DNA from 4 places in the Streptomyces sp. NPDC018031 genome. Region 2 is predicted to be linked to each of the others. Evidence: riboswitches for the same ligand, from Rfam matches in the RefSeq annotation. Region 2 holds a riboswitch; each other region holds the start of a gene.
What was found. Region 2 has a riboswitch for cyclic di-AMP ahead of ACH4B3_RS12480 (M23 family metallopeptidase). Riboswitches for the same ligand answer to the same signal wherever they lie in the genome.

Region 1 (4,191 bases), on a different contig from region 2:
GATCGCCGAGGGGGACCCGGTGCTGGTGGTGCTCGCCGCCGCCGACCGGGACCCCGCCCGGTTCGACCGGCCCGACGTGCTCGACCTCACCCGCCGTGACAACCAGCATCTGGGGTACGGCCACGGCATCCACTACTGCCTCGGCGCGCCGCTCGCCCGGCTGGAGGCGCAGACCGCGCTCGTCACGCTGCTGCGCCGGCTGCCCGACCTCCGGCTTGCGGTGGATCCGGATGATTTGCGCTGGCGTGGCGGGCTCATCATGCGTGGACTCCGCACCCTGCCGGTGGAGTTCACCGCGGAGCCCCCCGCCGCGGCCGGGTGACCGTCCCCACGTGCGGAAGTGACGGAGAGTCAGTACGTGATCTCCGCGTGACCTCGGCTACATCGGCTTGTGACTCGCGGGCGCCCCGATTATCTTCATGCGACAACTCAGCTGCCACACGAGAGGCAACCGCATGCGTTCCGGCAACGGTCGGCATCGCCGTCCCCGTCAGGCTCCTGCCATCGTCGTCGCGGCGGGGGTGACCGGCGCAAGCATCGCGCTTCCGCTGCTGGGCGCGTCCGGCGCGCACGCCGCCGACTCCGAGACCTGGGACCGGGTCGCGGAGTGCGAGAGCGGCGGCATGTGGAGTGCCAACTCCGGCAACGGCTTCTACGGCGGCCTGCAGCTGACCCTGGACATGTGGAAGACCTACGGCGGCACGGCCTACGCCCCGCGCCCCGACCTGGCCAGCCGCTCGCAGCAGATGTCGGTGGCCGAGACCATGCTGCGCGACCGCGGCCCGCGGGCCTGGCCCGCCTGCGCGCTCGACGCCGGGCTGACCGACGGCGGCCGGGCACCCGAGGTGAACCCCGGCCGCACCGACGCGCCCACCCCGCCGGGGCCGGAGAACGGGACCACCCCGGAGGACCGGGAGGCCGGGGACGACCGGCCGGAGGGGGACGACCGCTCGAAGGGGGACGACCGGGACACCGCCCCGGAGACCGGCGCCGAGGACCGGGACCGGGCCGAGCCCGGCGCCGACCCGGCCGGGGACCCGGACCGCGCGGACGACCGGGACCGGGCCGACGACCGCGCCGAGGACCGTGGCGACGACCGGGCCGACGACCGCGGCGAGGACCGTGGCGATGACCGTGCCGACGACCGCGCCGAGGACCGCGCCGAGGACCGCACCGGCGGCGCCGGCGACCGCGCGGACGGCGACGAGGGCACCGACCCGGCCGGCGGGCACGACGCCGACCGGGACACCGAGCCCGCCCCCGGCACCGGCAAGCACCGCGGCCGGCCCGACGACCGGGCCCCGGAGGACGGCGAGCGCCGCGGCGGGCGGCACGCCGACCGCGGCGACCGGGACGGCGTCGAGAGCCCCGAGGGCGCGGACCGCTACACCGTCCGCGCCGGTGACAACCTGTCGGTCATCGCCGAGGACCTGGAGGTGCCCGGCGGCTGGCCCGCGCTCTACGGCGCCAACGAGGACGTGATCGGTGCGGACCCGGACCTGATCCACCCCGGGCAGGCGCTCGTGGTCGAGGGTGACCGGAGCTAGCGACGGGCCGGGGCGCACCCGGAGCGGAAGCGGGTCCTGACGGATGGTCGGGGCGCGCTTCCGCCTGCCCGCGCGCACCGCTTCGACCGCATCCGCCCGGTTTGCTGAAAGTGAGACATGGATCTCGTGTCCGTCCCGCTCCGTCACCCTTGCCCGGCCTCGGGGCATCCGTGCTGACCTGCACCGATGACGGTTCCTCAGCGGCAAACGGGCGTGAGTTCCACGGATGTTGGGGTTTGAGCTCCCCGGGGTGATGTGCTTACCGTCTTTTCCGCCCGCCACCGCGGGCACCGCCGACCGGCACGCCGAGTCCTGCCACCGGCCGGGGGGTTGTCGACGCGCAAGCGCCGAAGGCAGGAGCGGGGGACCCAGGATTCACGCCGGTCTCCCCGGCTCGGGGTTAAGCCGCGTGCGGGCACCGCACGCGGCCGGGCACCTCACATGGCCCGCACCCGACAGCTCACCTCGCAGGCGTCGGTGTGAGGAAACCCAACCACGATGTTCAAGTCCAAGGGCAAGCACCGCCGTCCGTCCAAGGCCACCCGCATCGCCACCCTCGCCGGGGTCACCGGCGCCGCGGTCGCCGTGCCGCTGCTGGGGGCCGCCGGGCAGGCGTCCGCCGCGACCGTGTCGCAGTGGGACGAGGTCGCCCAGTGCGAGTCGGGCGGCAACTGGTCGATCAACACCGGCAACGGCTACTACGGCGGCCTGCAGTTCTCGGCCTCCACCTGGGCCGCGTACGGCGGCACCGCGTTCGCCCCGACCGCCGACAAGGCGTCCAAGAGCCAGCAGATCCAGATAGCCCAGAAGGTCCTCGCGGGCCAGGGCAAGGGCGCCTGGCCGCACTGCGGCGTGAACCTGACCAGCGGCGGCTCGGCCGGCTCCGGCACCGGTTCCGGCAGCACCGCCGAGCAGGCCCCGCGGAAGTCCACCCCGCAGCCGCAGTCCGCCCCCCGGTCGCAGCAGCCCGCCCAGCAGCAGGCGGCGCCGCGGGCGGACCGCTCCGCCGAGCCCGCGCCGACCACCCGGTCCCAGGAGCGCACCGCGCCCAGGACCGTACAGAAGGGCGACGGCGAGTACGCCGTCAAGGCCGGGGACACCCTCTCCACCATCGCCCGCGCGCACCACGTGGACGGCGGCTGGCAGGAACTGCACGAGCTGAACCAGGACGTCGTCCAGGACGCCGACCTGATCTACGTCGGCCAGCGGCTCCACCTGAGCTGAGCCCCGCGGCAGGCCCCGGCCCGCCCGGTGGGGCCTGCCGCCTCCTTCCGCCCCGGCCTCCCCCGGCGCCGCCGGGGCCCGAGCCGCTCCGGGCGCCCCCGGCCGTCCCCCCGGGGGCGCCCGCCCGGGTCCGCCCCGCCCCGCCGGCGGGGCCGGCCCGGCCCGCCCGGCGGACCCGTTCCCGGCCGGCGGCCCCGGCCCCCCCGAACACCCCCAGGTACGCCGCACCGGGGCCATACCGGGCGCGTACCGTCTCGTACGCCGGGCGTCGGGCGGGATCGGCCCCCGGGTCCGGTTAGGCTCATGCTGCAGACGCAGACCCACACGAAGGAGATCCTCGTGCCGTCCATCGACGTCGTCGTAGCTCGCGAGATCCTCGACTCGCGAGGCAACCCCACGGTCGAGGTCGAGGTCGGCCTCGACGACGGCAGCACCGGCCGTGCTGCCGTGCCGTCCGGCGCCTCGACCGGTGCCTTCGAGGCCCTCGAACTGCGCGACGGCGACAAGAACCGCTACGGCGGCAAGGGCGTCGAGAAGGCCGTCCTCGCCGTGATCGAGCAGATCGGCCCGGAGCTCGTCGGCTACGACGCCACCGAGCAGCGCCTCATCGACCAGGCCATGTTCGACCTGGACGCCACCCCCGACAAGTCCTCGCTGGGCGCCAACGCCATCCTCGGCGTGTCGCTCGCCGTGGCGCACGCCGCCTCCGAGGCGTCCGACCTCCCGCTCTTCCGGTACCTGGGCGGACCCAACGCCCACCTGCTGCCGGTCCCGATGATGAACATCCTCAACGGCGGTTCGCACGCGGACTCCAACGTCGACATCCAGGAGTTCATGATCGCGCCGATCGGCGCCGAGTCCTTCTCCGAGGCCCTGCGCTGGGGCACCGAGGTCTACCACACCCTCAAGGCGGTGCTGAAGGAGCGCGGCCTGTCCACCGGCCTGGGCGACGAGGGCGGTTTCGCGCCGAACCTCGACTCCAACCGCGAGGCGCTGGACCTCATCCTGGAGGCCATCCAGAAGGCCGGCTACACCCCCGGCCAGGACGTGGCGCTGGCGCTGGACGTCGCCGCCTCCGAGTTCTACAAGGACGGCAAGTACGTCTTCGAGGGCCAGGAGCGCACCGCCGCCGAGATGACCTCGTACTACGAGGAGCTGGTGGCCGCGTACCCGCTGGTCTCCATCGAGGACCCGCTGTTCGAGGACGACTGGGACGGCTGGAAGACCATCACCGCCAAGCTCGGCGACAAGGTCCAGCTCGTCGGTGACGACCTGTTCGTCACCAACCCCGAGCGGCTGGGCCGCGGCATCGAGGAGAACGCCGCCAACGCCCTGCTGGTCAAGGTCAACCAGATCGGCTCGCTCACCGAGACGCTGGACGCGGTCGAGCTGGCCCAGCGCAACGGCTTCAAGTGCATGA
Region 2 (4,191 bases):
CCCTTGGGTGTGCTTGTCGTTGTCAGCCATACCCCGCTTCAGCGCGGCGGCCTGGGCGGATATTCCACCGCCGGGCGCGCGGCGACAGCGGGTGGCGGTGGCGGTTGGCGGTTGGCGGTTGGGGACGGTCTCCGGTGCCGGTCGGCGCCAAGGGGCGGGCAGGTGCCGGTCACGACGGACTGCTCGGGGGGCCGGCGCGGGTACTTGAGTCAGCGGCCGGCGCGGGTACGGGAGGTGCCGACCGGCGCGGGTACGGGAAGGCGCCGGGGCGCGGGGAGGGGTCGGGCCAGTGGCGTGGGGAGAGCGAGGCAGCGGCGTCGGTGCCGGTCGGCCCCGGTGCCGGTCCGGACCGGCGGCCCTGGTGTCAGGGGGGGGAGAGAGCACCAGGGCCACCGGCGTATCGGGGTGGGGGCGGTGAGTGGGACGAGGTCAGGGGTTGAGGCCGTGCTCGCGCAGCCAGGCCAGCGGGTTGATCGGGGAGCCGCCGCCGGGGCGGACCTCCAGGTGCAGGTGCGGGCCGGTCACGTTGCCGGTGGCGCCGACGCGTCCGATGACCTCGCCGGCGGACACCGAGCCGGACGTCCGGACCATCGAGGAGAGGTGGCAGTACCAGACCTCGGTGCCGTCATCGAGCGTGAGGACGATGCGGTAGCCGTACGCACCGGCCCAGCCGGCCTCGGTGATGGTGCCGCCGTGCACCGCCTTGACCGGGGTGCCGGTGGGGGCGGCGAAGTCCTGACCGGTGTGGTTCGCGGACCACATGTCGCCGGCCTCGCCGAAGGTCGAGGTGAGGGTGTACGAGGCCAGCGGGAGGGCGTACGCGGTGGCGAGCTTGGCGCGGCGCTCGGCCTCGGCCTTGCGGGCGGCCTCCGCCTTCCGCTCGGCTTCCGCCTCGGCCTTCCGCTGCGCTTCCGCCGCCGCCTTGCGCTCGGCCTCCGCCTCGGCGGCCTTCCGTTCGGCCTCCTCGTCGGCCTTCCGCTCCGCGGCGGCCTTCGCGGCGGCTTCCGCGGCGGCCTTGGCGGCAGCCTCGCGTGCGGCGTCGTCGGCGGCGTTCTGCTGGTGCTCGGCCTGCTGCATGATGCGGGCGCGCAGGGCCTCGCCCGCGTCGGTGGTCCCGTTGGCCCGGTCCTCGGCGGTGAGACCGGCCTGGGAGAAGGGCTGGGGGGAACCGGCGGGCTGCCCGCCGGAGGAGTCGCCACCGGCGAGGAGCGGTCCGATGCCGGGCAGTTCGCCCGCGTCGGGCAGCGAGTCCTGGATCTCGTCGGCGATGTGCGCGACGTCCGGCATGGATATCGGGGGGTTGGGACGGTCCTTGGCGGTCGCCATGCCGCCCGCGCCGACCGCGGCGATGACACCGACGCCGAGTACCGCCCCGCTGCGGGCCATGGTGCCGCGCTGCTTGGCGACGCGGTGCCGGCCGCGTACCGGGGCGAGGGAGTCGGCGGTGGGGTTCCACTCCTCCCACTCGGAGGAGGGGGCCACCGGGGAGGAGACCGTCTGGGTGTCGGTCCGCTGCGCGGCCGCCGTCCGTGGGCCCGGCCCGGGGTCGGCGCCCTCGGTCGGTCCGGTGGGGGTGCCGTACGGTGCCTCGTCAAGGGCAGACCTGTTGGACGCCACGGGGGCGCACTCCTTTCCTTCCCTCTCGCCTACCGGGTTAGCTGACGGGTTCGGAGCAGGAAGGTCTCCTACGGGCCGGGTTCGGCCCGATTCACCCCAAGGATGGTGGTTCCCCGGTTCCCTGGTACTGCTGGTGCCGTGGTGCATGCGGGATTCGGCGACGGCGCACGGTGCCGCCTCTTTGGCGGCTGGAACGACCGCGCTGCGTTATCGAACGTTAATAGACGGCGGGACGCTATTCCAAGCCGTTCCCCGGAATCCGTTGCCCTCGGGGAAGAATGTTCCGGGCATTACCGGGCAAACATCGGCGAGTTGCACAGCACAGGTGAACGCCCAGGAAACCCGACTTCGCTGATCGTGCGTCAATCGTTATGCGGAACGATCACGCCCGGTTGCTCTCCGTGATGCGCGGATGCGGGCAGTCGCGCCGGCGGCCCTGCCGGTACGCCGAGCGGCGTCGGCGCCTCGCCCCGCGTCGGCCGCTCTCCCTTCTCTCCGGCTTTCCTCCGGCCTGTGCCCGCACCCGCGCCCGGCGGCCCGGCGGCCCGGCGCGCAGCGCTGGATGGGGGCGCCGCCGTACGCCCACGTTCAGGCCCGTGCCGGGCATCGGAGGCTCCGGCCACGGGACGGGGCACCAAGGGACCCGAACGGAGGTGACGGAGGTGCCAGAGGTGACAGAGGTGACGGAGACAGGAGAGCGGGTGCGTGCCCGCCACGGGGTGGGGCACCGAGGGGCGGGGCACCGGGGCGGGGCGGGCGTGGGTGGCTCCGTGGCGCCCACCGGGGTACGTGGCGCCCCCGGGGTACAGGGGATCGCCGGACGCACCGGGCACGGCCGCCGACGCACGAGCAGCCGTCGGGGCACGGGGAGCCACCGGCTGCCGAGGGCACCGGGAGCGCCGGGCACGGAGAGCCACCGGGCCCCGGGAGCCGCCGGGGCGCGGCGCCGCTCGCACCGGGGTTCGGGTGATCACCGGTGCCGGGTGCCGGTCAGGGTCAGAGTTCGACGCCGCGTGCGCGGGCCCGTCGGTCGGCGGCCATCTCGGCCGATCCCTCGTCGAGGTAGACCTCGCAGACCAGCCGTCCGTCGCTGGTCAGGTTGTGCTCCAGTTCCCAGAGGGTGATCTCGTCCCCGCCGGCGAGCAGGAACGCGTGCTCGTAGAAGCGGCACCAGGTCGCGTCCGGGCCGCCGGTGCGCCGGCGCGGCTTCGGGGCCAGCGCGATGTCGTGCGCGAACGCCGTCTCCAGCAGCCGCCGGACCTCCTCGCCCGGGCGGTCCTCGTTCTCCGCCCGGCGCAGCACCCGCCGGGCGTGGTCGGCCGAGTTGTCCGCGACGTACGCCCGCACCGTCTCCACCGGCAGCGGGCCGCGCAGCAGTTGGTCGGGGAGCCAGAGCCGCTCCTCGTCGAACTCCTCCCAGCGGGCGCCGCCGGTGCGGTCGTGGGCCCGGCGCTCGGCCTGCACCAGGGTGTCCTCGTCGGCGTAGACCTCGTGCTGCGGGCCGTCGCCCGGGCCGGTGTTGTGCTCCAGCTCCCACAGCACGACGCTGCTGCCGTCCGGGAGGAGGAAGACGTGCCGGAAGGTGGTGTAGCCCAGCCGGGCGGGGGGTTCGTTGCACTGGCGGCAGGAACGCAGCTCGGTCTGGTGCATCAAGGCATCACGCAGCTGGGTGAGGACCGTCTCGTCGATCTCGAACCCGTTCTGGGCACGGGCCAGCAGCCCGTCGAGATGCTCGGCGGGGGTACCACCGACCTGTCCGTGCACCATGTCTCTCTCCTCCCGGCCAAATCGACACGCCGCGCCCCCCAGCGACACTTCGCGACTTACCGTAGCGGCGTCGACACGCGCTGCGTGCTGTGTTTCGAGGAAGCCGCGCCCTGACACGGCCTCTTCACTCACACCTGCGCCAGAAGAGTCGAATACATCACTCGAGGGGCTCGTGTGATCACACTTCCGGCCAACGAGGCAGCTCCTGCCGGGGATTACACGGATGCGGCCCGTCCGGATCCGCTTGTTCACGGCCTCGGTCCACGGCCGCGGCCGAGTCGGCATGAGCCCGGATTCCACCCGAAATCGACGCAGAGTCCGCCGCACATCTGTCCGGATCCGACGCTCCCCGTGGGACCGTGTCTCCCCGACGCCCCGGCGCCCCGGCTCCCCGGCTCCCTGGCTCCCCGGCTCCCCGGCTCCCCGGCTCCCTGCCGGAGCCTGCCGGCTGCCCGGCCGCGGGCCCGGGGGTGTGGGTCAGTCCCCGGCAGTGCCCTCGGGGCCCTCGGTCCCCTCGGTGCCGTCCGGTTCCGCCGCACCGCGCCGCGCGACGGTCGAGGTACGGCGCTTGACCACCGTGGCGGCCGCCAGTGCGCTCGCCGTGAAGGCCACCGTCATCACCCAGGGGCGGTCCAGGCAGTGGCCGGTGAGCCGGTCCAGCGAGTACCGGCCGGGGCCCGCGAGACCGATGCCCGCCGCCACGAAGCCCAGGAACGCCGGGTACTCGAAGCCGCCCTCGGTGACGAAGAACCCGGCGGGCGCGTGCACGGAGACCGCGCCCGCCATGGCGCCGGCCGCCGCCGCGCC
Region 3 (4,191 bases), on a different contig from region 2:
GCACCCCTCCTCGGCGGCCGCCTCGCTGTCGGCGACCACCGCGGCCACCCGCTGCCCGGGGTGGCGGACCACGTCGTCCAGTACGCGGGTGTCGGCGGGATCGTCGTCGTCGTGCTCATGGCGCCCGGTGGAGAAGCGGGTGGCGGGCGCGTCGAGGTGGGTGAGGACCGCGCGCACCCCGCGTACCGCGCGGGCCGCGGTGGTGTCGATGGCGCGGATGCGCGCGTGCCGGTGCGGTGACCGCACGAGTTTGAGGTGGAGCAGGCCGGGCGGGCTGGTGTCCACGGTGAACCGGGCGGTGCCGGTGACCACCTCCCGCCCGGCGGGCGTCGGTGCCGGCCGGCCGCTGCCGCCGGGGCGGTCGGCCGTGGCCGGCTCCGGGGGGTGGCCGGCACCGCGCAGCGCCTCCTCGACCGCCCGGTAGCCGGTGCACCGGCACAGGTTGCCCTTGAGGGTCTGCGGCAGGTCCGCTAGCTGTTCGGGCGTCAGCACCGCCGCGGTCATGATCATGCCGGGGGTGCAGAAGCCGCACTGGAAGCCCTGGGCGTCGAGGAACCGCTGCTGGAGGGGGTGGAGCGCGTCCCCGTCGGCGAGGCCCTCGACGGTGGTGACCGAGCGTCCGGCGACGCGGACCGCCGGGTGGAGGCAGCTGTGCACCGCGACGCCGTCGACGTGCACGGTGCAGGCACCGCAGTCCCCGGTGTCGCAGCCCTTCTTCACCCCGAACCAGCCGTGGTCGCGCAGGAAGGTGCGCAGGCACTGGCCGGGGGCGGGGGGCCGGCGGACCTCCTGCCCGTTGACGCGGACCCGGAACGGCATGTCTCTCCTCCGTTACCCGTTGCCGCCGCCCGCGAGCAGCTCGCGGCGGACCTCTTCGGCCAGGTGGAGCGCCATGTGACGGCGCCACCGGGCTGAGCCGTGGATGTCGTCGACCACCGCCGCCGGCGGGACGGCCCGCCGGACCGCGTCCCGCAGCCGGCCCTCGGCGGGCGGCCGGGAGAACGTGATGCGCACCGGCCTGGGGGTGGCCGCGCTGATGGTGAGGGTGAGACGGTGCGAACGCGGGTCGTGGACGCCGGTCACCAGGGCGGCGGACCGGCCGTGGGGCCGCAGGGCCGCCCGGCGGCATGCGGTGCGGGCGTCCAGCGGTCCGGTGGGCAGGGTGATCGAGCGCAGCAGCTCACCGGGGCGCAGGGCGGTGCGCCCGGGGCCGGTCACGAACCGGAGCACCGGCAGCCGTCTGCGGCCGCCGTCGGGCGCGTACAGCAGGCACACGCCGTCCAGCGCGGCGGTGAGCGAGACCATCGGAGCGGCCGGCAGCGCCAGGCACAGGTTGCCGCCGACGGTGGCGGTGTTCCACACCTTGAAAGAGGAGGAGAAGGCGCGGCAGCAGAACGCCATCAGGTCGCGGGCCCGCGGCCAGGGGCCGCCGCGGGCCTCGGCGAAAGCCAGCAGCTCGGCGACGGTGCAGGTGGCGGCGATCTCCAGGCCGTGCTCGGTGACGGTCAGCGGCGCCCAGCCCATGGCTCCCAGGTCCCGGAGTCTGCGCAGCTCGGGCCGCGGTTCGGCGAACAGGTGGGTGCCGCCGGCCAGCCAGGCGTCACCCGGTTGCCAGGGGGCGCCGCTCCGGCCGTCGATGACCTCGCGCACCGTTGTCAAGTCCACGTCTTGTTCCTCGTCCGCGCCGCCTCGGGCCGACCCCGCGCCGACGCGTGCGGGCGGGCGCACTGTTCAACCCGGCCGCGAGCCCGGCGTCACGCGGCGTCCGGGTGAAGTCCCGTGTCGGAGCAGTGCGATGTGGCCGGGGTCCAGCGGCCGTCGACCCCTCCTCGATCGTCCGCGGACATCCTTGATCGCGTCCGTCAAGTGCCCTGCTATTGCGGTCAATTGACGGTCGGCCGGCTGAAGAAGGGCGGACGGATTTCCCACGGGAGAGGGAGTGAATAAGTTCACAGAACCCCATTTTGGCTCTGCGGAACGGCGATTGATGTCGCAAGATCTCTCTCCGGAACGAATACCCCGTCACCGAGGCGGGGCCGTCCGGGCGCACGCCGAGTCCTGCCGACGCCCCGGATGACCGCACACGACAGTGAGCCGGCAGGAGCGGGAGACCCGAGCACGACGGGCCATGAACGCGATGGTCCTTGGGGTGAAGCCACGGAAGTGGCCGGGCAACTTCGCCTGCCCGAACCCGACAGGTCATCTTTCGCAGGCGTATGACGAAGGGCATAGCCATGTCTGCGATTCCGTCCATACCTCCGTGCATTTCCCGGGCCGGGGCCGTGTCGGCCCTCACCGCCGCCACCGTGACCGCGTCGTTGCTGGTCCCGGGCCTGGCGGCGGAAGCGGAAGCCGCCACGCCGGCGGCCAAGGCCCTCAAGGTGGCCGCCGCGAAGAAGGGCTCCCCGTACCGCTACGGAGCGGCGGGCCCGAACCGGTTCGACTGCTCCGGTCTGACGCTCTACTCGTACAAGAAGGCGGGGAAGACGCTGCCCCGGACGGCGGCCGCCCAATACAACAGGACACGCCATGTGTCCGTCGGCTCACGCAAGCCGGGTGACCTCGTGTTCTTTCACTCCGGCGGTCGTGTGTACCACGTCGGGATCTACGCCGGGAAAAACCAGATCTGGCATTCTCCCAAGCCCGGGACATCGGTGCGCAAGGAAAAGATCTGGACCGGAAAGGTCTGGTACGGACGCGTCAAGTGATCAATCACCGGGCGCCGGAAACCCGCGTGTTCTCCGTTGCGTCGGAGGCGGGAACGGAATGCGGTGGCGGTGGGTCCGTGGGATGCCGGTGAAGCCCTGAATCGCCGGCACCCGCCGGCGTCCCGGGCTTCTCCGGCCCACCGCTCGCCCGGTACCGCTCAGTGCCGTCCGCGCAGCCTGCTGAGGAGCCGGCGGGCCTGGGACCGCCGCCGCGGGTCGGCGGCGGCCCGCCGCGCCGTGTCCATCGCCCGCTGCCCCTGCGGGGTGCGGCTGAACCGTCTGATCCTGGCGAACAGTCCGGACATGAACTCCTCCTTGCACAGTGGGTCCCGACGGGGCCGGTGCACCGCCGGTGCGGACTCCCCTACCCCCCGGCGCACCGCCGACACGCCGCCGGCCCGGCCGGGGCGGCGGAATGCGGTGGACGGCCCGGACCCGGCTGACTAGTCTTCGCCCCATGTCCAGCCCCGAGGCATCCAGACGCTAGCCACCGGTCGTCCCGGTGGCTGATCGTGCCGGCACCTCCGCGCCCCGCCGCCGCCCCTGCGGCCGCGGGCCTCGCGGTGCGTGCTCCGCTGCCACCGGACCGCCGTCGTACGGGCTGTCTTCGACCCGGACCGCGCGTCCCCTCCGTGACGCCGGCGGGTCTTCCTCCGCGTGATGGTCCGGCGGCTTCCGTGTGCCGTGTCCTCCGCGACGCCGGCCGGGCCCGCCACAGCCGTGACGCGGCCCTGTCGATCCATGATGCGGTTGTGGAGTACTGCTGTGCCCTTCGTTCTGTATCTGCTCGGACTGGCGGTCTTCGCCCAGGGGACGTCCGAGTTCATGCTGTCCGGGCTGACCCCGGACATCGCCGCCGACATGCGCGTGTCCATCCCCACCGCCTCCCTGCTGACCTCGGCTTTCGCCGTCGGGATGGTGGTCGGCGCGCCGGTGATGGCGGTGCTCGGCCGGCGCTGGTCGCCGCGCCGCGCGCTGCTGACCTTTCTGACCGTCTTCCTCCTCGTCCACGTCCTCGGGGCGGTCACCACCGACTTCCGGACGCTGGTCGCCGCCCGGGTGGTGGGGGCGCTGGCCAACGCCGGCTTCCTGGCGGTGGCCGTGACCACCGCGACCGGCCTGGTGGAGCCGAACCTCAAGGGACGGGCCACCTCCGTCCTCCTCGGGGGCGTCACCCTCGCCTGTGTGGTGGGTGTGCCCGCGGGGGCCCTGCTCGGACAGGTGTGGGGATGGCGCTCGGCGTTCTGGGCGGTCGCGCTGCTGTCGGTGCCGGCCCTGGCGGCGATCGTGCGGTCGGTGCCCGGTGGCGTCCCCGGCCCCGCCGCCGGCAGCGTCCGGGGCGAGCTGCGGTCGCTGCGCGACCGGCGGCTGCTGCTCGTCCTGCTGCTGGGCGCGCTGGTCAACGGTGCCACGTTCTGCGCGTTCAGCTATCTCGCGCCGCTGGTCACCGAGGTGACCGGGCTGGGGTCCGGGTGGGTGCCCG
Region 4 (4,191 bases), on a different contig from region 2:
GCTGGAGCGCTGCGGCGCCACCCTCGACGCGCACGCCGACCACCCGGCCGTCCGGGTCTCCCTGGAGGTCCCGGCGTCCCGGCTGCCCAAGGCCCTCGGGCTGCTCGCCGACGCGCTGCGCGCCCCCGCCTTCCCCGAGGGCGAGGTGGAGCGGCTGGTGGCCAACCGGCTCGACGAGATCCCGCACGAGCTGGCCAACCCCGCCCGCCGGGCGTCGATGGCGCTCTCCAGGGAGCTGTTCCCGGCCGACGCCCGGCACTCCCGGCCGCGCCAGGGCACCGAGGAGACCGTGCGGCGGATCGACGCCGCCGCGGTGCGCGCCTTCTACCAGGCCCATGTGCGCCCCGCCGGCGCGGTCGCGGTGGTCGTCGGCGATCTGACCGGCGTCGACCTGGACCAGGCGCTCGCCGACACGCTGGGCGCCTGGACCGGCGGTCCGGCGGAGCAGCGGCCCAGCCCGGTGATCACCGCCGACGACACCGGCCGCGTGGTGATCGTGGACCGCCCCGGCGCGGTGCAGACCCAGGTGCTCATCGGCCGGATCGGCGCCGACCGGCACGACCGGGTCTGGCCGGCGCAGGTGCTCGGCACCTACTGCCTCGGCGGCACCCTCACCTCCCGCCTGGACCGCGTGCTGCGGGAGGAGAAGGGCTACACCTACGGGGTGCGCGCCTTCGGCCAGGTGCTGCGGTCCACCCCGGAGGGCACCGGCGCGGCGATGCTGGCCATCTCCGGCTCGGTGGCCACCGAGGTGACCGGCCCGGCACTGGAGGACACCTGGAAGGTGCTGCGCACCCTCGCCGAGGAGGGGCTGACCGACGAGGAGCGCGATGTCGCGGTGCAGAACCTGGTCGGCGTCGCCCCGCTGAAGTACGAGACCGCGGCCGCCGTCGCGGGCACTCTGGCGGACCAGGTGGAGCAGCACCTGCCGGACGACTTCCAGGCCCACCTGTACGCGCGGCTCGCGGAGACCGGCACGGTCGAGGCGACCGCGGCCGCGGTCAACGCGTTCCCGGTCGACCGGCTGGTCACCGTGCTGGTCGGTGACGCCTCGGTCATCGAGGAGCCGGTCCGCGCCCTCGGCATCGGCGAGGTGAAGGTCGTCAGCGGCTGACGGCCGATCAGCGGCGGTCTCCCCCGGGAGCCCCGGCACCGTGACTCCGGTGCCGGGGCCCCCGGCTGTGTGCGCCCCCTCCGGTGCCGGGTCACCGGCTGGGGGCCCGCCCGTCCCGGGGCGCCGTTCCGCATCCGCCGCCCGGCCGCCCGTCATGTCGATCGGCCCGCCACGCCGTTGGCCCATCGGGCGGAAGATCCGCCTCCGGTGTCCGGTTTGTTGGTGAGACAGCGCTTCTGCCCTGTGGCGAGGGCAACAAAAATCGTGATCCGTTTGGTGTTCAAAAGATCGTCCGTCTAGCTTCGATCCGGCTGTTCGTCAGTTTGCGTCGCACCCGCGGCCCGGACAGTCATCGCCGAGTCCCCGGGGCACGCGTCCCAGGGAGCCGGGGACCCACCATCCCCAGGGGTGAATCGGGTGCCTCTCACGAGGGACCCGTAGGAGACCTTCCTGCTCCGAACCCGTCAGCTAACCCGGTAGGCGAGAAGGAAGGAAAGGAGTACGCCGGACCATGGCGTTCACCCGTCCCACCGGGAAACACCGCCGTCCCCGCGGCGCCGTCCGCACCGGTGCCAACGTCGCCGGCATGGCCACGCTCGCCGCCTCCGGCGTCGTCGCGACCCTGGCCTCTCCGGCGCTCGCCGCGTCCGACGACTCCTCGCGCTTCGAGGACACCGGCCTGAACCAGGCGATCGTCATCGGTGACGACATCGCCGAGCAGATCGACGCCCAGGCCGTCAGCCAGGAGGTGGCCGCCGAGGAGGCCGCCGCCAAGGCGGAGGCCCGCAAGGCCGCGGCCGTCAAGGCCGCCGAGATGAAGCGCAAGGCCGAGGCGGCGGAGAAGAAGGCCAAGGCCGAGCGGGAGGCCCGGGAGCGGGCCGCACGGGAGGCCGAGCGCAAGCGCCTCAACACCTTCGTGCTGCCGGTCGAGGGCTCCTACGTCTCCACCCAGTACCACGCCACCAGCGGGCTGTGGTCCTCCGGCAGCCACACCGGCATCGACTTCCACGCCTCCACCGGCACCTCGGTGCGGTCCGTGGGTTCGGGCACCGTCGTGGAGTCCGGCTACGGTGGCGCCTACGGCAACAACGTCGTCATCAAGATGAACGACGGCACCTACACCCAGTACGGCCACCTGTCGGCCCTCTCCGTCACGGTCGGCCAGACGGTCACCCCGGGGCAGCAGATCGGCCTGGCCGGCAGCACCGGCAACTCCACCGGCCCGCACCTGCACTTCGAGGCACGCACCAGCCCGGAGTACGGCTCGGACATCGACCCGCTGGCCTACCTCCGCTCGCACGGCGTGAACGTCTGATCCTTCCGCCGGTACGCCCCCGGGCGTACCGCCGCACCGCGTGGGCCCCGGCCGTCCGGCCGGGGCCCACGCGCGTTCCGCGGCCGCCCCGCGCCGCCCGGTCCGGTGTCCCGCCCGCCGGTATCCCGCCAGGTCCGCCTGGCCAGAAGATATCCATGAAATCCCGGTTGCCGACCGAAATTCCCGCCGTCTGGAATAGAGTCGTCGAACACACACGTCGATCGATCGCGTTTCGCGGCGATTAATGCGGAGGTTTCGACCATGCGGGACCGGAAATGAGCGGCGATACCACCGCGGTCCACAGCGGTCGCCGGATTTCGGCACACGCGGTGTGCTCCGCGATTCGCGACGACATCGTCTCCGGTGTGTACGAGCCGGGCGGCAGGCTGACCGAGGAGGTGCTGGCGCGCCGCTACGGGGTCTCCCGGGTGCCGGTGCGCGAGGCGCTGCGGACCCTGGAGTCGGAGGGGTTCGTCACCACCCGCCGGCACGCCGGGGCCTGCGTCGCGCGGCCCTCCGAGCGCGAGGTCGCCGATCTGCTCGACATCCGGGTGCTGCTGGAGCCGCTGGGCGCCGCCCGGGCCGCGCAGCGGCGTACCGAGGCCCATCTCAAGGTGCTGCGCGGCCTGGTCAGGCTCGGCAAGGAGCGTGCCGAGCGCGGGCAGTCGGGGGAGCTGCGCGCCCTGGGGGACTGGTTCCACGAGACGCTGGCGCAGGCTTCCGGCAGCCCCGGGCTGGCCGGGCTGCTGGTCCAGCTGCGCCGCAAGACCGACTGGCTGTACGCGGTGGACCCGTCCCGGCCGGTGCCGGGCCCGCCGTCCCGCGGGGCCGGGCGCGGCGAGCCGGGCACCGCCGGGGCGGCACGGTCCTGGGGGGAGCGCGGCGCGCTGCTGGACGCGGTGGCCCGGCAGGACGCGGAGCGGGCCCGCTCGCTGGCCGCCGCGCACGCCGAGCGGGAAATGGCGGAATACCGGCTGCGCCGGCCTTTCCGGTGAGCGGGCCGAAACACGCCGTAAACACGGTCTGCGATCGGAAGTAACAACCGCCCGATATACCGGGGGCGGATACACCGAAGGTAATTCCCGGCGGAATGTCCTGCCCGGTTGCCGCCGGGAATGACCAGCAGAAAGGCCGCGGTGCCCTGTGGGGTACCGCGGCCTCGCCGTGTCGCCGACCGGGTCCGTACCGCCGGAGGTACGGGTGCCACGGGACCGCGGCATGCCCGCGGCGCGCCGGGACGCTCGGCTCAGACCGTCTCCGGAAGCTCCTCGAGCCCCTCGGCGACGAGCTTGGCCAGACGGTCGAGGGCCGCCTCGGCGTTGTCGTCCTCGGAGGCCAGGACGATCTCCTCGCCGCCCTGGGCGCCCAGGCCCAGGACGGCGAGCATGGACGCGGCGTTGACCGGCGTGCCGTCGGCCTTCGCGATCGTCAGCGGGACGCCCGACGCGGTCGCCGCTCGGACGAAGATCGACGCGGGACGGGCGTGCAGGCCCTCGGCCCAGCCGACGGTGACGCGGCGCTCAACCATGGTGTAGCCCTTCAGGTCGTTACTAGTTGTCTAGACCAGTCTCTCATGTGGTCGGTGGTGGTCCGAGACGGACTTTCCGCACAGCCTGCCGGGCCGCGGCGGCGGCCGCGAGGCGGCCCACCCTCCGGGCCCGCCCGCGCCGCGACCGGATCCGGACCGGCCCGACCGCCGCGCCGGACCGGCCCTGACGCGACCGGATCCGGACCGGTGTCGCCGTCCGCCCCGGCGCTTACC

Region 1: it holds a riboswitch for cyclic di-AMP, as region 2 does, so the genes downstream of both, ACH4B3_RS28845 (transglycosylase family protein) here and ACH4B3_RS12480 (M23 family metallopeptidase) in region 2, are expected to answer to the same signal.
Region 3: it holds a riboswitch for cyclic di-AMP, as region 2 does, so the genes downstream of both, ACH4B3_RS22960 (C40 family peptidase) here and ACH4B3_RS12480 (M23 family metallopeptidase) in region 2, are expected to answer to the same signal.
Region 4: it holds a riboswitch for cyclic di-AMP, as region 2 does, so the genes downstream of both, ACH4B3_RS06795 (M23 family metallopeptidase) here and ACH4B3_RS12480 (M23 family metallopeptidase) in region 2, are expected to answer to the same signal.

Annotation. Positions count from the first base shown of each region.
Region 1 covers NZ_JBIRFT010000018.1:34,375-38,565, forward strand. The annotation lists gene ACH4B3_RS28835 (cytochrome P450) at 1-322, shown strand, start outside; gene ACH4B3_RS28840 (transglycosylase family protein) at 522-1,547, shown strand; cyclic di-AMP (ydaO/yuaA leader) riboswitch at 1,883-2,036, shown strand; gene ACH4B3_RS28845 (transglycosylase family protein) at 2,046-2,771, shown strand; gene eno (phosphopyruvate hydratase) at 3,111-4,191, shown strand, end outside.
Region 2 covers NZ_JBIRFT010000004.1:30,397-34,587, forward strand. The annotation lists gene ACH4B3_RS12475 (aldo/keto reductase) at 1-30, opposite strand, end outside; gene ACH4B3_RS12480 (M23 family metallopeptidase) at 430-1,617, opposite strand; cyclic di-AMP (ydaO/yuaA leader) riboswitch at 1,629-1,787, opposite strand; gene ACH4B3_RS12485 (DUF6227 family protein) at 2,614-3,384, opposite strand; gene ACH4B3_RS12490 (DoxX family protein) at 3,862-4,191, opposite strand, start outside.
Region 3 covers NZ_JBIRFT010000011.1:35,868-40,058, reverse strand. The annotation lists gene ACH4B3_RS22970 (molybdopterin-dependent oxidoreductase) at 1-819, opposite strand, end outside; gene ACH4B3_RS22965 (FAD binding domain-containing protein) at 832-1,665, opposite strand; cyclic di-AMP (ydaO/yuaA leader) riboswitch at 2,040-2,231, shown strand; gene ACH4B3_RS22960 (C40 family peptidase) at 2,235-2,708, shown strand; gene ACH4B3_RS22955 (hypothetical protein) at 2,867-3,013, opposite strand; partial or broken gene ACH4B3_RS22950 (Cmx/CmrA family chloramphenicol efflux MFS transporter) at 3,474-4,191, shown strand, end outside.
Region 4 covers NZ_JBIRFT010000002.1:104,275-108,465, forward strand. The annotation lists gene ACH4B3_RS06790 (M16 family metallopeptidase) at 1-1,114, shown strand, start outside; cyclic di-AMP (ydaO/yuaA leader) riboswitch at 1,458-1,612, shown strand; gene ACH4B3_RS06795 (M23 family metallopeptidase) at 1,626-2,429, shown strand; gene ACH4B3_RS06800 (GntR family transcriptional regulator) at 2,705-3,424, shown strand; gene ACH4B3_RS06805 (HPr family phosphocarrier protein) at 3,676-3,957, opposite strand.